Regions from separate parts of the Streptomyces nodosus genome, predicted to be linked through region 2. Evidence: riboswitches for the same ligand, from Rfam matches in the RefSeq annotation. Region 2 holds a riboswitch; the other holds the start of a gene.
What was found. A riboswitch is a leader RNA that binds a small molecule or an ion and turns the genes downstream of it on or off. The one in region 2 is predicted to bind fluoride.

Region 1 (8,517 bases), 300 kb from region 2:
TGCCAGCCGGCCGGAAGGCCCGGCCCATCCGGCCCCCTCACGTGGGGCCGGAGGGCCGACGCGGATGCCCGGATCGTCCTGTTACCGTGAATACGCCACACGAGGGACATACCTCGCGCGACGGAAGAAATCAACGCAAATGCGGGCGTCAACAGGCGAAGGGGTCGGCTCAAAGTGAAGGCTGCACGCTACTACGACCGGGGTGACATCCGTGTCGAGGACATCCAGGAACCCACGGTCCAGCCGGGCACGGTGGGCATCGACGTCGCGTACTGCGGTATATGCGGCACCGACCTGCACGAGTACCTCGACGGACCGATCTTCGTCCCGCCGGCCGGCCATCCGCACCCCGTCTCGGGCGAGTCCGCCCCGGTGACGCTGGGCCACGAGATGTCCGGTGTCGTGTACGCGGTGGGCGAGGGCGTCGAGGACCTGAAGCCGGGTGACCGCGTCGTCGTCGAGCCCTACATCCTGCGCCCCGAGGTCGACACCGGCGAGAACAACCCGACCTACCATCTCTCACCCGACATGAACTTCATCGGGCTGGGCGGCCGCGGCGGCGGTCTCGCGGAGAAGATCGTCGTCGAGCGCCGTTGGGTGCACCCGGTCGGGGACGTCCCGCTGGACCAGGCGGCCCTCATCGAGCCGCTGTCGGTGGGCTATCACGCGTTCCAGCGCTCGGGAGCGAAGGCCGGCGACTTCGCCCTCGTCGGCGGCGCCGGCCCCATCGGACTGCTCACCTGCGCGGTGCTCAAGGCGATGGGCGTCGAGGTCGCGGTCTCCGAACTCAGCTCGCTGCGCCGGCAGAAGGCCCTGGACACCAAGGTCGCCGACCATGTCATCGACCCCTCCGTCACCGATGTCGCCGCAGAGGTCCGGCGTCTGACCGGCGGCAAGGGCGCGGACGTCGCGTTCGAGGCCACCTCCGTCAATGTCGTCCTCGACACCCTGTTCGACGCCGTGAAGCCGGGCGGTGTCATCACGGTCATCTCCATCTGGGGCAAGCCGGCGTCCATCGACATGCAGAAGCTCGTCCTCAAGGAGGTCGACCTGCGCGGCACGATCGCCTACGTCAACTCCCACCCGGGGACCATCAAGCTGGTGCAGGAGGGCCGCGTCGACCTGGCGCCGTTCATCACCAGGACCATCGGCCTGGACGACCTCGTCAGCGACGGCTTCGAGACCCTGATCCACCACAACGAGACGGCCGTCAAGATCCTGGTGGACCCCCGCCTCTGAGCACCCGGTCGGCCCCGGCGGCCAGCCGACCGCACGGCGTGGCGGTCCGGCGCCCCGGCTCCTCCGGGGCGCGCCGGGCCCTCCCGGGCGGATGCCGTCTCAACCCTCCTGCCGGAACCGGGCGATCCATTCCGAGGTGGCCCCCAGCCCGCCGAACGTGTAGAAGTGCACCTTCACCACACCGTGGCGCCCGGCGTCGTAGCCATCGGCCAGGGCGCGCAGAAACCGGTCGGGGCCGGCCGTACCCATCAGGTTGGTGAGGGAGAATCCGTACTTCCGGGCGATGGCGGCACTGGTGCCGACGCCGAAGCGGGCCGCGTACGTCGTGAGCCGCCTGACCCCGGCCGGCCCGGGCACCCCGATACGGATCGGCAGGTCCATGCCTCGCGCGCGGGTCTCCTCCACCCAGGCGAGCACGGGGTCGACGTCGAAGCCGAACTGTGTGATGACGTCACCGGCCAACAGCTCTTTCCCCAGCGCCGCGTGCTTGTCCGTCAGTGCGGACCACAGCACGGGGCCCGTGATGGCCGGGTGGCCCTCCGGGTAGCCGCTGATCCCGGCATGACGCACCCCGTGGTGCCGCAGCAGTCCGGTGCGGATGACGGCCAGCGCGTCCTCGTACGGTCCCTCGGCGCGGGCGGGGTCGCCGCCGACGACGAACACGTTCTCCGCGGTGCCGTCGGCCTTCAGCCCGGCCAGGAACTGCTCCAGCTCGCCCCGGGACTTCAGGCGCCGGGCGGAGATGTGCGGTACGGGTACGAAGCCGAGCCGCTTGACCGCGCGGGCGGCGGCCAGGCGCATCGGCAGATCCTCGTTGCCGAGGAAGGTGATGTTGATACGGGTGCCCGGAGGGATCGTGGGGTGGGCCTCCTCGAGTCCCGCTATGTCCTTGGCCGTCATCTCGAGGGAGAAGTCGTCCAGCAGCGATGTGCCCACCGCTGCCGGAACCGTGGATCCGGCGTTCATGATGCTTCGTGCGGTCGGGCGGGAGCCGTGGGCCCGGTCGATGCCGTCCTGGAGGCGGGAAGGCGTGGCTGTCATACGGCTCTCTTTCACGATCGTCCACGGAAACGATCCGATACTAGGACGATTCAGTGACGCTCCTGGCGCCGAGGGTCGGCGTCCGAGCGGGAGCCGTCGGCCCGACGACCCTGCTCGTCGGCCGAAGGAGCCGGAGGAAGGCCGACGGGTCAGGCAGAGGGGGCGGTCCACGGGGCGATCACGCGGGCACGCCTGCGGCGGTCGGGCAGACCTGGTCGATCAGGGCGAGGGCGGTGGGCGCCGGTCACTCCAGGCAGCCGGTGAGACGCTCATAGCTGTGCCGGGCCTCCGCCAGGAACGACTCGGCGGCAGTCGGGCCCTCGCAGCCCGTCACCCGCCAGTGATGACCGGGGTCGAGCCGGTGCAGGACGGTGGCCAAGGTGTCCGCGTCGGCGTGCCAGGCGGGCAGCGCGCCCGGGGCGGTGAAGGCGGCGAAGTTCGGGTCGTGCGCGGGTACGCACAGCACCTCGGCCCGTGGGCTCCCGTCCACCAGGGCATGGACCAGGGCGACCGGACGAGCCCGGACGGACTGTCCCGGCAGCGCGGGCTCCTCCATCAAGAGCAGAACGGCGGTCGGCTCACCGTCGTCGGTGAGGGTGTCGTCCACCCGGCCCGCGCCGACCGGGTATCCGGTCACCCGGATCGATCCGACGCTCACCAGGTCGTACCCGTCCGATCCGTCCTGCGGGGCGAACGGCGAACCGGCCGTCGCCGTCACCGCCACCGTGACCTCCATCGCCGACACCTCCCATGAGCCGTTCGTCAGGGAGAGGCCATCAGCACGGTCGGTGCTCCGGTCGTGCGGTTGCGGCGAGCCTCATCGCCACCCCCTCCATTGTCCTCTCGGCCGGCCCGGAGACAACCCGGCAGGGGAGGGGCGCTGCGGAGCGACGGTCCTACCCGGAGGGGGTCCGTCGCCGCGGCCGGTGGAAGACCGCCGAGGCCGTGCGCCGGCGCAGCGACTCGACCACATCGGCCTGCTCATGGGCCCGGTGCAGCAGCTCCTCGAGCCGGGCCTCGTCCAGTTCCGCCCTGTCCTGGGCCACCTCCCGCAGCGTCCGCCACAGCAGCGTCTTGCCCTCGATCCCGAGCCGCAGCGTCTCCAGTTCGATGACCGTGCTCAGGCCCGGCCTCCGGATCACGCGCCCATTGAGTTTGAGCAGGCGGGCGGTGACGGCGAGGCGTCCGGCGTACACCTTGTGGTGGCGTGCGGGGACGCCGAGGGCGTCCATCAGGCCGAGAAGCGTCCGCCGGTCCTCCGCGATCCCGTCGGCCACCCGGCGCAGTTCGCCTCCGTAGGGCGAGGAACGGTGGTGCTCGGCCAGGCGGTGCGAGAGGAGCTGTCCGGCGGTGGAACCGGCCAGATGGTCGTTGAGATAGATCCCGAGAGCATCGCACTGCATGGCGGCTTCCCCTGTGTGGTGTTCGATCCCGGAGGGACGGGTGACGAGCGCACGCTCGGGGACGACCTCTGCCACGCTTCTCGCCGGGTTCCGTGCGACCGGGGACTCCGCCGACGGCCGGGAGTGGTCTGCCCGCCCGATCGACCCGCTGGGGGCACGGGCGACCACCCTCGGCCGAGGAACGGAGACTCGGAGAACGATGCTCGCCGACGTCAGCGGATGCGACGCGTCTTCACGCCGTCGGCCTCGAAGTCGTAGATGTTCTGGTTGATCCGCAGACCGTCGACGGCGCCGATCCACATGTGGTCGCGGCCCTTGCTCACGGCGGCGCTGAAGATGACCGGCTGCGGGCCGCCGTCGTTGAGCGAGGCCTTCAGCTGGGCGAAGGTGCAGCGGGCGGCCTGGGTGCAGGCGGTCTCGCCGCCCGAGAGGAACCAGAAGCCGGTCCGGGTGGCGTCGATGTAGGGGCTCCAGCGGTCCGTCACCGGGGCGGCGTCCGGCACCCACACCATCGAGGTGTAGTGGTCGGTCGGATGAGCAGCCACATTCGGGTCGATCTCGAACCTGATGTTCGGCATGTTTTCCGGACCGCCGTAGGTGATGTTCTCGTTGGTCTGGAACACATGGAACCCGACCTGCTGCAGACCGAGCACCCGATCGCCGAAGAAGTCGACCTCATTGCCGAAGTCGACGCTCTCGCTGGGGGGAGCGAGGGTGGTGGCGTTGTCCGCCACCTCGATCCCCAGGCTGCCCGTGCCGAACGGCGGTCTGGCGGAGGGGCCCGTGACGCCGAACGAACCGAACGGGCCGTTCCTCAGGGCCGCGACGGGGGAGCCGATCGTGTTGCGGGTGATCACGCCCCAGTGGTCCGAGTGGCTTCCGTCCGCGGCGACGGCGGCGGACGCCGGGACGGTCGAGGACACGATCGCGGCCAGTACCGCGGCGGCCAGTGCTCTTCCCCGGCTCATGCTGAAACGAACGTTCACACTCACTCCTGCCGATGGGTCGAAGGTGGGTTGTCCGTCGGTTCGGGCCGACGCGACGCACGTCACCGTAGCTGACGCTCGGTAGCGGCACTGGGTGCGACATACTTCGCAAATTGGGGAAATATGGACCCCTGTCATGGGGTTTGAGCTGCTGATGTCACCGTCCGTGATGTGCTCGCGGTCATGGCGCCGTTCCCTGGGAACCCTTGGGGCGGGCCCGGCGCCTTCCTCGGCGCCTCACAGGGGCAGGGTGATCCAGATGCTCTTGCCGCCCCCGTCGGCGTCGCCGCGGACGACGGCGGTTCCGCCCAGGAACAGGGTGAGTTCGACGACCGTGGCCAGCCCGCCCCCGGTGTTCCCGGTGCCCGCCGCGTACAGGGGCGGCTGATAGGGGTGGCGGTCATGGACGGCGAAGGCGAAGGTGTCCTTGCCCGCGGCGTAGATGACGGTCACGTTCCCGGACACGGCGGCGGCGTGCCGGACGCTGTTGGTGACCAGCTCCGAAAGGATCAGCAGCGCGGGGTCCACGCTCGGATGACGGCGGGCGATCCCCCACTCCGTCAGCACCATCTCCGCCGTCTCCCGCGCCAGTCGTACGGCCGATCCCACGGTGGGCATGGTCAGTACATGGCGCAGCGGCAGCGCTTCCAGCCGGGGCGTCACCAGAAGGCCCCCGCCCCCGGCGCCTCGGTCGTCGGACGCCGGGCGGGGAGCACGGTCATCGGGCGGCCTGCCGTGTCTGACGGGGGATCAGCAGCCCGGCGTGCTCCAGATGCTTGCGAGCCCCGGCGATCGCCTCGGGGGTGGTCTCGTACTCCCGTCCTTCCAGACGCAGTCGATCCAGCACCTGGACGGAGTCCAGCACCTGGCGCTGGCCGGGCCGGATCCCGGAGATCATCACCACGATGCCGCGCCGGTTCAGCTTCTCGATCGCGTCCTTGAGGACCAGGGCACCGGTGGCGTCCATGGTGGTCACCCGGGACATCCGCAGGATCACCACCCGGACGCCGGAGACCTCGGACAGCTCCAGCAGAAAGCGGTGTGCCGCGGCGAAGAACAGCGGACCGTCTATCCGGTACGCCACGATGTGCTCCGCGAGCAGCGCGTGTTCCTCGTCGCTGTGCTCGCCGGGCAGATCGGGGCGGAAGTCGACCTGGTCGAGACGGGCCTGGCGGGCCACCGCCCGCAGCGCCAGCGCCCCGGCCACGATCAGTCCGATGAGCACCGCGTACACCAGGTCGAGCGCCAGGGTGGCGGCGGCGGTGAGGACCAGCACGACCGCGTCGTTACGGGTCGCGCGCGTCATGGCGCGCAGGGAGCCGACCTCGACCATGCGCACGGCGGTCGCGATGAGCACCCCGGCGAGCGCGGCGAGCGGGATCTTCGACACCAGCGGGGCGGCGGCGAACACGATCACCGCCAGGATCGCCGCATGGGTGAGGGCGGCCAGCCGGGAGGAGGCGCCGCTGCGGACGTTGACCGCGGTACGGGCGATGGCGCCGGTCGCCGGCACACCGCCGAACAGCGGTGCGGCGATGTTCGCCAGGCCCTGGCCGAAGAGTTCCTTGTTGGGGTCGTGCTTCTGTCCGACCGTCATGCCGTCGGCGACCTGTGCGGACAGCAGGGACTCCAGCGCGGCCAGCGCGGCGACCGCGACGGCCGGCAGCAGCAGGGTCTCCAGCGCCGACAGGTCGAGGAAGCCGAGGGAGGGAGCGGACAGTCCCGAGGGCAGATCACCGATCGGCGCGGCGGCGTCCAGATGGAAGAGCTGCGCGACGAGGGTGGCGGCGATCACCGCGAGGATCGAGAACGGCACGGCCGGCCGCCACCGTGCCCCCACCAGCATCACCGCCGCCACCGAGGCGGCCAGTGCGACGGCGGTCCAGTTCGGTGCCTTCGCGAACGCCTCGACGGCGCGCCAGGTCACCACGAGGACCTTGTCGCCCTCCGGCTTGGCGACACCGAGCGCGCCCGGGACCTGCTGGAGGCCGATCACCAGCGCGATGCCGAGGGTGAAGCCCTCCACCACCGACGCGGGAACATAGGCCATATAGCGGCCCAGCCCCGCCACGGCCATGCCGAGCAGCAGCACACCGGCGATCAGACCGACCGTCAGGACACCGCCGGCGCCGTGCTGGGCGACGATCGGCACCAGCACGACGGTCATCGCCCCGGTCGGACCGGAGACCTGAAGATTCGACCCGCCGAAGACGGCGGCCAGGGCTCCCGCCACGACCGCGGTGGCAAGTCCCGCCTCGGCGCCCAGGCCGGAGGACACCCCGAAGCCGAGGGCCAGCGGCAGCGCGACGATCGCCACGGTCAGGCCGGACAGCAGGTCGCGGCGGGGATCGCGGCGTACCACCGCGAGGTCGGCACGCGAGGGCAGCAGGGAACGGACCTGGGCGGCGCCCCGGGTCACAAGAGTGCTCACCGGTTCGGGACCTCGGCCTTCTTCAGCTCGGCCAGCAACTCGCTCTGCCCGGCCAGCATCTCGGTCAGGATCCTTCGGGCGGCGCGCATCAGCTCCGCCACATCCCCGCCCGCGAGTTCATAGACCACGGTGGACCCCTCGCGGACGGAGGTCACGATCCCGGAGCGGCGCAGCACCGCGAGCTGCTGGGACAGGGCGGCGGGCTCGATCTCTATCTCGGCGAGCAGATCGCGCACCGGCATCGGCCCGTCCTGCAGCAGTTCCAGGATGCGGATCCGCACGGGATGTCCGAGCATCCGGAAGAACTCCGCCTTGGCTTGGTACAGCGGGACCGGCACTGCCGTGTCTCCTCCTGGTCGGGGGTTGCTTGGGTGCACGCGGTCGTGCGGTGCCGGGAGGAGGGCGCCCTGGCCGCGTCGCGGCGGCGCCGGCGCGGCCGGTGCCTGCCGTCTGCGTGGGGTCGCGCTCGGTGAGGACGGCGCGACCAGGTATCCATGATGTAGGAAATTGCAGAATTTTGCAATTGTGCAAGGTTGCACGACCGGGCGGGCGGTCACCGGCCCCGCGCGATCGGTGGTCGCCGTGCCGTGGCGCGCATGGCTCCCTCATGACGGGACGTCAGAAGGGCTCCCCCATTCGGTGTGTTGTGACTGACGCCGCGCCAGTCGCTTCGTTATGTCCCTTTTATTGCCTTTATATGGATCTCGATACGGCTGACGCTGCGCAGCCTGACGCGAATCGAGATCGAAGAGGAGAGTGAACAAAGATGACGACGTCGCCAAGATGGCGGGTTGCGCTGGCATCGGCGGCATCAGCTGCCGCACTCATCGCCGGCCCGCTGATGGGGGCGCAGACTGCCTCTGCGCACCCGGGCCCGTATCCGCCGCCGCCCCCGAGTCTGTCTCTCAGTCGGACCGTGGTGCCGGCCGGCTGCTCGGTCGGCTTCATCGGCAGGGGATTCACCAGACATCAGCGGGTCACCGCGGAACTGCGGTCCCGCACGATCGTTCTGGGCCACTTCCGGGCCAACCGCGAGGGCAGGGTGACCGGGTCCGTCACCATCCCGAGGCGGGAGCGCCCCGGCTGGCACACCTTCAGACTCACCGCCCGCAGCCCCTTCCGGAGCGTCTCCACCCGTATCCGGGTGGTGCGGCACGGATCCTGCCGGCACGACAGGCACCACCACCGCTGGCACGACGGGCGGGGTCACCACCACTACGACAGGCTCGCGGCCACGGGCAGCGAGCGGACCCTGGCCGTGGGCGGAGCCGCCGCCGGCCTGATCGCGGTCGGCGGAGGCACCATGCTGGCCGTACGCCGTCGCCGCAACGCGTAACACCGCGGGCACCCGCCCCCAGAGACTCGGCGTCCCGGCCCCGGCCGGGACGCCGTCCGCGTGCGGGGCCGCACGCGACGC
Region 2 (8,517 bases):
CCTGGGCCTCACCGTGGCTCTGGGCGGCGGCCTCGCGTCGCCCGCCGGTGCCGCCGAGACTTCGACGCTCACCGGCATCATCCTCGGTGTGGGCGCCAACGAGTCCCAGCGCACGGTGACCTGGTACTCCTCGGCCGACACCGCCCAGAAGGTCCAGCTCGCCCCCACGGCGCAGCTGGTCAACGGGGAGTTCCCGGCCGGCGCGGCCACCTTCGACGCGATCGGCGGCGAGAACATCGCCACCAGCGGCGGCTACAACCGCCACGCGACGCTGACCGGCCTGAAGGAGCACACGCAGTACTCGTACCGCGTCGGCTCCGAGGGCAACTGGTCCTCGGCGTACTCCTTCAAGACGCAGGACTTCGAAGGCGACTACGACTTCCTGTTCTTCGGTGACCCGCAGATCGGCTCCTCCGGCAATGTCGCGCAGGACCAGGCCGGTTGGCAGGACACCCTGGACGTCGCCCTGAAGGCCAACCCCAACACCGAACTGCTGGTGTCGGGTGGCGACCAGGTCGAGACCGCCAACACCGAGTCGCAGTGGGACGCCTTCCTGGCGCCCGACAAGCTGCGTCAGTACCCGTGGGCCGCCACCATCGGCAACCACGACGTCGGTGGCAAGGCGTACGAGCAGCACATGTTCACCCCGAACACGGACCGCTCCGCGTCGCTGTACCAGAACGGCAACCCGGCCTCCAACACGTCGGGCGGCGACTACTGGTACATCTACAAGGATGTGCTGTTCATCGACATCAACAGCAACAGCTACGCCAACCCCGCCGACGGCAACGGTGGTGACGCGGCCCACATCAAGTACATCACCGACGTCATCAACAAGCACGGCTCCGAGGCGAAGTGGAAGGTGCTCAACATGCACCACGCCATGTACTCGCCGGCGAGCCACGCCAAGGACTCCGACCTCAAGTCGCGTCGTGGCGACCTGCCGGAGACCTTCTCCAAGCTCGGCATCGACCTGGTTCTGGCGGGCCACGACCACGCCTACTCGCGCAGCTACGTGCTGAAGAACGGCGAGAAGCAGAACAAGGACGAGCAGCCCGGTGCCGCCAACGTCTACCCGGGCCCCGGCGGCGTCGTCTACGTGACCGGCAACTCGGCCTCCGGGTCGAAGTACTACGCCATCACGAGCCCGGACAACTCCGGTACCACCGGTACCGGCATGGGCGCGGACCCGTTGAACCCGAAGAACTACTGGTTCAACTCGGCCGAGAACCAGGAGAACAAGCGCTCCTACGTCAAGGTCGAGGTCCGCAACGACCAGCTGGTCGTCAAGAACGTCCGCAGCGAGGCCAGCCCCTCCGGTGCGGTCGGCTCGGTCATCGACGACGTGACGGTGCACCCGTACCACGGTGACGGTCAGCAGCTGCAGGTCAACGTTCCGGACGCGCCCGCGGGCGAGTTCGGCTGGACCATCGACGGCTACAACGGCCTGGTGGACCTGGGTACCGCCAAGGACCACGACGGCGACTACTTCCAGGCGGACGGCCGGATCAACCCGATCCTGGTCTCCGACAACCGCCGGTCGCTGGCTCCCTGGTCGATCTCGGCCAGCGTCGGTGACTTCAAGGACGCCGACAAGACGTTCTCCGGTGCCTACCTGGGCTGGACGCCGAACGTCCTGGAGGACGGCGCCGGTGCCAAGGCCAGCGGGGTGGTGGCCTCCGGCTACGACGACCACGGCGCGGGTCTGTCCGTCTCGCGCGGACTGGGCTGGGCCGACCAGGGTCACCCCAAGGGCAAGGCCAAGCTGGGCGCCGACCTGGATCTGAAGATCCCGGGCAGCGTCAACAAGGGCGCCTACCGCGCCACCCTGACGATCACTGCGCTGAGCAGCTGACCGGCAGAACCGTTTCACCGGCGGGGGTGGGCACCTTCCGGCGCCCGCCCCCGCCGTTCGTTCCGCCCCGCTCCTTCGGCTCCGTATCCGCCGCCCGTTCCGCACCCGCCCCAGACCGCCCGAGGACCCCGATGAACGCGCCCCCGACACGCCGCAGCACCACCGCGGCCGCTCTCGTCCGTACCGTCGCCCTGGCCCTGCTCGCGGCCCTGGCGCTCACCGGGCTGTGCGCCGGCCCCGTCGCGGCCGCCGACGGTGACGTCACCTGGACGGTCCGGACCGCCCCCAACGCCTATGGCACGGCGCGGTCGAGCTTCAGCCACGGCATCAACCCCGGCGGACAGATCAAGGACGCCATGATCGTCGCCAACCGTGGCACCTCCCCGCTGACCCTCGCCGTCTACGCCGCCGACGGCTACACGACCGACGCGGGCCAGCTCGACCTGCTCACCAAGGACAAGAAGTCCCGCGCCGTGGGCGCCTGGGTCCACGCGGACCGCGACAGCATCGTGGTCCGGCCCGGCAAGGCCGTCACGGTCCCCTTCACGATCAGCGTCCCGGACAACGCCACCCCCGGTGACCATGTGGGCGGCATTCTCACCTCCCTGAAGCAGTCCGACGACGCCGAGGGCATCAATGTGGACCGGCGCCTCGGCATCCGGATCAAGCTCCGGGTCAGCGGTGAACTCAAGCCGAAACTCGCGGTCGAGGACCTGCACGTCGACTACGACGGCTCGTTCAACCCCTTCGCCAAGGGCGACGCGACCGTCACCTACACCGTCCACAACACCGGCAACACCGTCCTGTCGGCCCAGCAGAAGGCCTCGCTCTCCGGCCCGTTCGGATGGCTGCGCACCGAGGCGGGCGCCATCGCCGCGCCGCCGGAACTGCTGCCGGGTGAGCGCTGGAAGGTGACGGTCCCCGTGCACGGGGTGGCGCCCGCCGTCGTCCTGTCCGCGACCACGACCCTCACCCCGCTGCTCACCGACGCCTCGGGCTCCACCACCTCGCTCAAACCCGTCGAGGCCACGGCACACGGCTGGGCCGTTCCCTGGACGCTGCTGCTGTTCCTCGTCCTCCTGATCGCCGCCGCCGTCGGGGCGTTCCTGCTCTCCCGCCGCAACCGCGCGCGGCGGGCGCTGCGCGAGGACGCCCGGGTGCGGGACGCGGTCGAGGAGGCGCTGCGCGAGCACACGCCGCAGCGGGACTGACCGGGCGCGTCCCGGGGCCCCGACAGGCACCGTTCACCCCGTCGCGACGCCCGGCACGACAACACCCGGTGCGAGGCCGGCATCCGCACGGGGCCCGCGCCCGCGCCGGGGCGTCAGGCCGGCCTGTCCGGGTCGGTGTTCCTGAGGGCGAGCACGGCGACATCGTCGTGGTAGCCGGTCTGCAGCCGGACCAGCAGGCTGTCGCAGAAGGAGTCCAGGGGTGAGGAGGCCAGGGCGCCCGCATGCTGGCGCAGCCGGGTCAGACCACGGCCGATGTCCTCGCCGGGGCGCTCGATCAGCCCGTCGGTGTACAGCAGCACGGTGGCGCCGGGCTCCACGACGATCCTCGCGTCCGTCCTGGCGGGACACGGGTCCAGACCGAGGATCGGGGCGTGTCCGTCCTCCAGCAGCCGGGTGGTGCCGTCCGGCAGCATGAGCAGGGGCGGCGGGTGTCCGGCGTTGGTCCAGGACAGTGGGCGCCCGGCGTCCGTCGGGGCGTGGAGCTGGGCGATGACGGCCGTCACCAGCTCGACGGAGGTCATGCCCTGCATGACGCGGTCCAGCCGGCACATCACCCCGGCAGGGGGATCCCCGCTGTCGTAGGCCAGGGCCCGCAGCATGTTGCGCAGCTGCCCCATGCGGACCGCCGCCGTGAGGTCGTGGCCCATGACATCGCCGATCACCAGCATGGTCGACCCGTCGGGCAGCGCGAAGGCGTCGTACCAGTCCCCGCCGACCTCGGCCCCCGCCCGGGCCGGGGCGTACCGGGCGGCCAACTGGAGGCCCGGGAGGCCGCGCAGGTTCGGCAGCAGGGAGCGCTGGAGCTGTTCGGCGGTGTTGCGCTGGAAGGCGTACAGCCGGGCGTTCTCCACCGCCAGCCCGGCACGGCGGCCGAGGTCGGCGGCAAGTTGCCGGTCCTCCTCCTCGAAGGGCGCCCCGGGGGAGCGGATCAGGGTGAGCGCCCCCAGGGTCTCGCTGCGGGCCCGCAACGGGACCACGAGAACGCATCCGGCGTCCAGCACACGGTACAGACGCCGCTGGACGGCACCCAGTGATCCCGGCTCCCGCGAGCGCGCCGGGTCCTCGAGAGTCATGGGACCCGCACCGCGCAGGACCCGGGACAGCGGGTCGGCCGAGTCCCCGAGCCCGGGCATCGGCCCCTCGGCCAGCGCGCGGACGGCGCGGTCCGGGTCGCGGTGCGTGACCGCGATGCGCCGCACCCGGTCCCCGTCCAGGAGGTCCACCACACAGGCGTCGGCGAACTGCGGCACCAGGCGCTGGGACATCCGGCGCAGGGCGTCCTCGGCGTCGAGATCCAGGCTGCCGGCCAGGGCGACGCTGATGTCGGCCAGCAGGCGCAGCCTCGAGGGTCCCCCGGAGAGATCGGGACCGGCCCCGGAGCGTGCGTGGTTCATCGCCCCGGCCCCGATCCCGGAGCACATGGGCACCGGGCCGTCGCACCGCGCCGGGGCGTCCTGGACGCGGTCCGCCGGCCGATGCGGCCCTGTACAGCCTCGGTCATCACATCACTCTCCGCATACACCGCTCGCTGCCCCGGCCCGGCCGGAGACCCATCGGCACCTCCAGTGTGATCCGACGATCCCTCCCGGGGCGCGGCGTACACGAGCGGCGTGCACGACGGACCTGCCCGCGCGTTCTCCGGCGCCCCGGCAACCGGCACCGCCGCCATGTGCACGGATGGCGGAACTCGCACGGATGGCGGAACCAGGGGGGCGCGGAGCACCATGGAGGTGGGCGATGAGGCTCGCCCTCGACCGCACATCCCGTGCTGATGGCCTCTGCTGCCGGACGGTCGCCGATAGGCCCGTCCACAGGCCGTTTCCCCGAGCCGGGAGGTGCGGTCCTTGTACCGCGACGTCGTCGAAGAAGTCGTCGAAGAACCCGCCCGCGCACCGCGCCCGGTGGACTGACCCGGACGGTGCCGGTCCGGTGGGCGGCAAGGAGCACGGCGAAGGGCCCGCGGCAGGGCGGTGGCCCGCTGCCCCGGCCGGCGGCACGGCAGCGCGGTTCGTCCTGCTCATCGGCGTCGTCAGCCTGTTCTCCGACATGGCCCACGAAGGCGCCCGCGGCATCACAGGCCCCTTCCTCGGCTCCCTCGGCGCCGGCGGGCTGATCGTCGCGACGGTCGCCGGCGGCGGTGAACTCCTCGGCTACGCCCTGCGGTTCGTCTTCGGCCGGCTCGCGGACCGCACCGGCCGCTACTGGCTGATCACGGCCGTCGGCTACACCGTGCAGATGGTCGTGGTGCCGCTGCTGGCACTGGCCGGGAACTGGCCGGTCGCGGCCCTGCTGATGATCGCCGAACGCAGCGGCCGTGCGCTGCGCAACCCGGCGCGGGACGCGATGCTCGCCCACGCCACCGCCGAGCTGGGGCGCGGCCGCGTGTACGGCGTACGGGAGGCGCTGGACGCGGCCGGGGCGACGGCCGGGCCGCTGGTCGTGGCCGGAGTGCTGTCCCTGCACGGCGGCTACCGAGGGGGTTTCGCCGTGCTCGCCGTCCCGGCCGTCCTCACGCTGCTGGTGCTGGCGAGAGCCCGGCACACCTGTCCCCGGCCCGCGGATCTGGACGTCGAGCAGAGCGTCCCCGGCCCCCGGGGCACATCGCGGGCCTTCTGGATCTATCTGGCGGCCATGGGGCTGATCGCGGCTGCCTACGCGGACTACCCGCTGATCGCCTACCACTTCGGCAGGGACCGGGTGATGCCCGAGGCCTGGATCCCGGTGCTGTACGCGGTGGCCATGGCCGGCGAGGCGGTCGCGGCGCTGCTGCTCGGCCGTCTCTTCGACCGGTGGGGCCTGAGGACGGTGGCGGGCGCGACCCTGCTCACCGCGTGCTTCCCGCCGCTGGTCTTCCTCGGCGGCGTCCGCCTCGCGGTCGTCGGTGTGCTGCTGTGGGGTCTGGGCGCGGCCGCCCAGGAGTCCATCGTGAAGGCCGCGGTCACCGGCATGGTCGCCGCCGACCGCCGGGCCTCGGCCTTCGGCTTGTTCGACACCGGTTTCGGGGTGTGCTGGTTCGCCGGCAGCCTTGCGCTGGGGGCGCTCTACGACCGCTCCGCGATCGGCCTGGTGATCTTCTCGGTCGTGCTGCAGCTGGTCGCCGTACCTCTGTTGCTGGCCGTGCGGGGCGCACCAAAGCGGCGCCGGAACCGCTGGCGGGACCGGCTCCTGAGGAGCACCCTGGAGGGGAGTGGGCGATGAGGCTCGCCCTCGACCGCACATCCCGTGCTGATGGCCTCTGGGAGCGACAGCCGCTGTCCGGCGGCCCGGCTGTGGAGGCACCGCGGATGTACGTGTACACGATGCGCAAGGCCCGTATGGCCCACGGCGACAAGACCGTCCTCGACGATGTCACCCTCGCCCTCCTGCCCGGCGCCAAGATCGGCGTGGTGGGTCCCAACGGCATGGGCAAGTCCACCGTCCTGCGGATCATGGCGGGGCTGGAGCGGCCGACCGAAGGGGACGCCTTCCCAGCGCCCGGCATCGGCATCGGGATCCTGGAGCAGGAGCCCCGGCTCGACGACTCGACCAGTGTCCAGGGCAATGTCGAACAGGGCGCCGCGGAGATCCGGAGCATGCTGCGCCGCTACGCGGAGGTCACCGCGCGTCTCGGTGACGGCGACGGCGAGCAGACGCAGGAACTGCTGGACGAACTCGGCTCGCTGCAGGAGACCCTGGACCACGCCGAAGCCTGGGACCTGGACTCCCGCCTGGAACAGGCCATGGACGCCCTGCGCTGCCCGCCGCCCGACACCCCCGTGACGGAACTCTCGGGCGGCGAACGACGACGGGTCGCCCTGTGCCGGCTGCTGCTGTCCCAGCCGGACCTCCTGCTGCTGGACGAGCCCACCAACCACCTGGACGCCGAGTCCGTGGCCTGGCTGGAACAGCATCTGGCCGACTACCCCGGCACGGTGGTCGCGGTCACCCACGACCGGTACTTCCTGGACCATGTCGCCCGGCGGATCCTGGAGATCGACCGCGGGCACGCCTATGCCTACGAGGGCAACTACTCCACCTATCTGGCGACCAAGGCGGCCCGGCTGCGGGTGGAGGGCCGCAAGGACGCCAAACGGCAGAAGCGGCTGGCGGAGGAGCTGGCCTGGGTGCGCTCCGGCGCCAAGGGCCGTCAGGCCAGGTCCAAGGCACGGGTGCAGCGCTACGAGGACCTGGCGGCCGAGGCCGCCGAGCGGCGGAAGCTGGACTTCGAGGAGATCCAGATCCCTCCGGGCCCGCGCCTGGGCAGCCTGGTCCTGGAGGCCGGCCGGCTCACCAAGGGCCACGGCGACCGGCTCCTGATGGAGGATCTGTCGTTCTCCCTGCCCCGGGGCGGCATCGTCGGCGTCCTCGGCCCCAACGGCGTCGGCAAGACCACCCTGTTCCGGATGATCGTCGGCGAGGAACAGCCCGACGCGGGCACCCTGCGGCTCGGCGACACCGTCCGGATCTCCTACGCCGACCAGAACCGCGCCGGGCTGGATCCCGCCCGGTCCGTGTGGGAGGCGGTCTCCGGCGGCCGGAACGTCCTGCGCATCGGGGACGTCGAGATGCCCTCGCGGGCCTATGTCGCCGGCTTCGGCTTCAAGGGCGCCGACCAGCAGAAGCCCGTCGGTGTGATGTCCGGCGGCGAACGCAACCGTCTCAATCTGGCCCTGACCCTGAAGCAGGGCGGCAACCTTCTGCTGCTGGACGAGCCGACCAACGACCTGGACGTGGAGACGCTGGCCTCACTGGAGAGCGCGCTGCTCGACTTCCCCGGCTGCGCCGTGATCACCGCGCACGACCGGTGGTTCCTGGACCGGGTCGCCACCCACATCCTGGCCTGGGAGGGCGACGCCCACTGGTTCTGGTTCGAGGGCAACTTCGCCGACTACGAGGCCAACAAGATCGAGCGGCTGGGCGTCGAGGCGGCCCGGCCGCACCGGGTCACCCACCGTCGGCTGGTCCGTGGCTGACCGCCAGGACAGGAGGCCGCGCCATGACACACCTCGACCACGATGCGGTGGCGGCGGTCCGTGTCGCCCAGCTCACCGTCATCAACGCCAAGTGGCACATCCTGGAGGAACAGGCCCTCCGACGGCTCGCCCCGCTGCGCGGCCTGGCCTGCACCCCGCTGTTCCCCGGCCACCCGGTCATCCAAGTCGTCGCCTGCGGCGGGCGGTTGCTCGGCCGGGCCCGACGGCATCACAGCGGCCGTACCACGAGTTGGATCGCCGTCCCCGCCGGCACCGCCCGCGAGATCGGCGCGTACCGCACCCTGCACGGCGCCGTCCGTGCGCTGGCCCGGCACGCCGGCACATCCCGCCACCGGGTCACCGAGACCCCCGCCCCACGGGCGCGGCCGGAACCGGCCGGACCGCGCGCGGGACCCGGCCGGGTGGGCCGCCAGGGACACGGCTGAGGTCTCGGCGCCAGGACAGACCGGAACGCCGC

Region 1: another riboswitch for fluoride. It lies ahead of CP978_RS04890 (inorganic diphosphatase); the one in region 2 lies ahead of CP978_RS03550 (MFS transporter).

What each region holds. Positions count from the first base shown of each region.
Region 1 is NZ_CP023747.1:1,090,117-1,098,633, reverse strand. Features, by position in the region: gene CP978_RS04900 (2,3-butanediol dehydrogenase) at 175-1,239, shown strand; gene CP978_RS04895 (methylenetetrahydrofolate reductase) at 1,339-2,205, opposite strand; gene CP978_RS04890 (inorganic diphosphatase) at 2,525-3,016, opposite strand; fluoride riboswitch at 3,041-3,114, opposite strand; gene CP978_RS04885 (hypothetical protein) at 3,177-3,758, opposite strand; gene CP978_RS04880 (hypothetical protein) at 3,896-4,651, opposite strand; gene CP978_RS04875 (ATP-binding protein) at 4,907-5,287, opposite strand; gene CP978_RS04870 (SulP family inorganic anion transporter) at 5,388-7,100, opposite strand; gene CP978_RS04865 (ArsR/SmtB family transcription factor) at 7,097-7,438, opposite strand; gene CP978_RS35520 (LPXTG cell wall anchor domain-containing protein) at 8,017-8,436, shown strand.
Region 2 is NZ_CP023747.1:787,815-796,331, reverse strand. Features, by position in the region: gene CP978_RS03565 (purple acid phosphatase family protein) at 1-1,855, shown strand, start outside; gene CP978_RS03560 (WxL protein peptidoglycan domain-containing protein) at 1,987-3,066, shown strand; gene CP978_RS03555 (PP2C family protein-serine/threonine phosphatase) at 3,180-4,481, opposite strand; fluoride riboswitch at 4,812-4,875, shown strand; gene CP978_RS03550 (MFS transporter) at 5,017-6,285, shown strand; fluoride riboswitch at 6,269-6,332, shown strand; gene ettA (energy-dependent translational throttle protein EttA) at 6,372-8,039, shown strand; gene CP978_RS03540 (hypothetical protein) at 8,063-8,485, shown strand.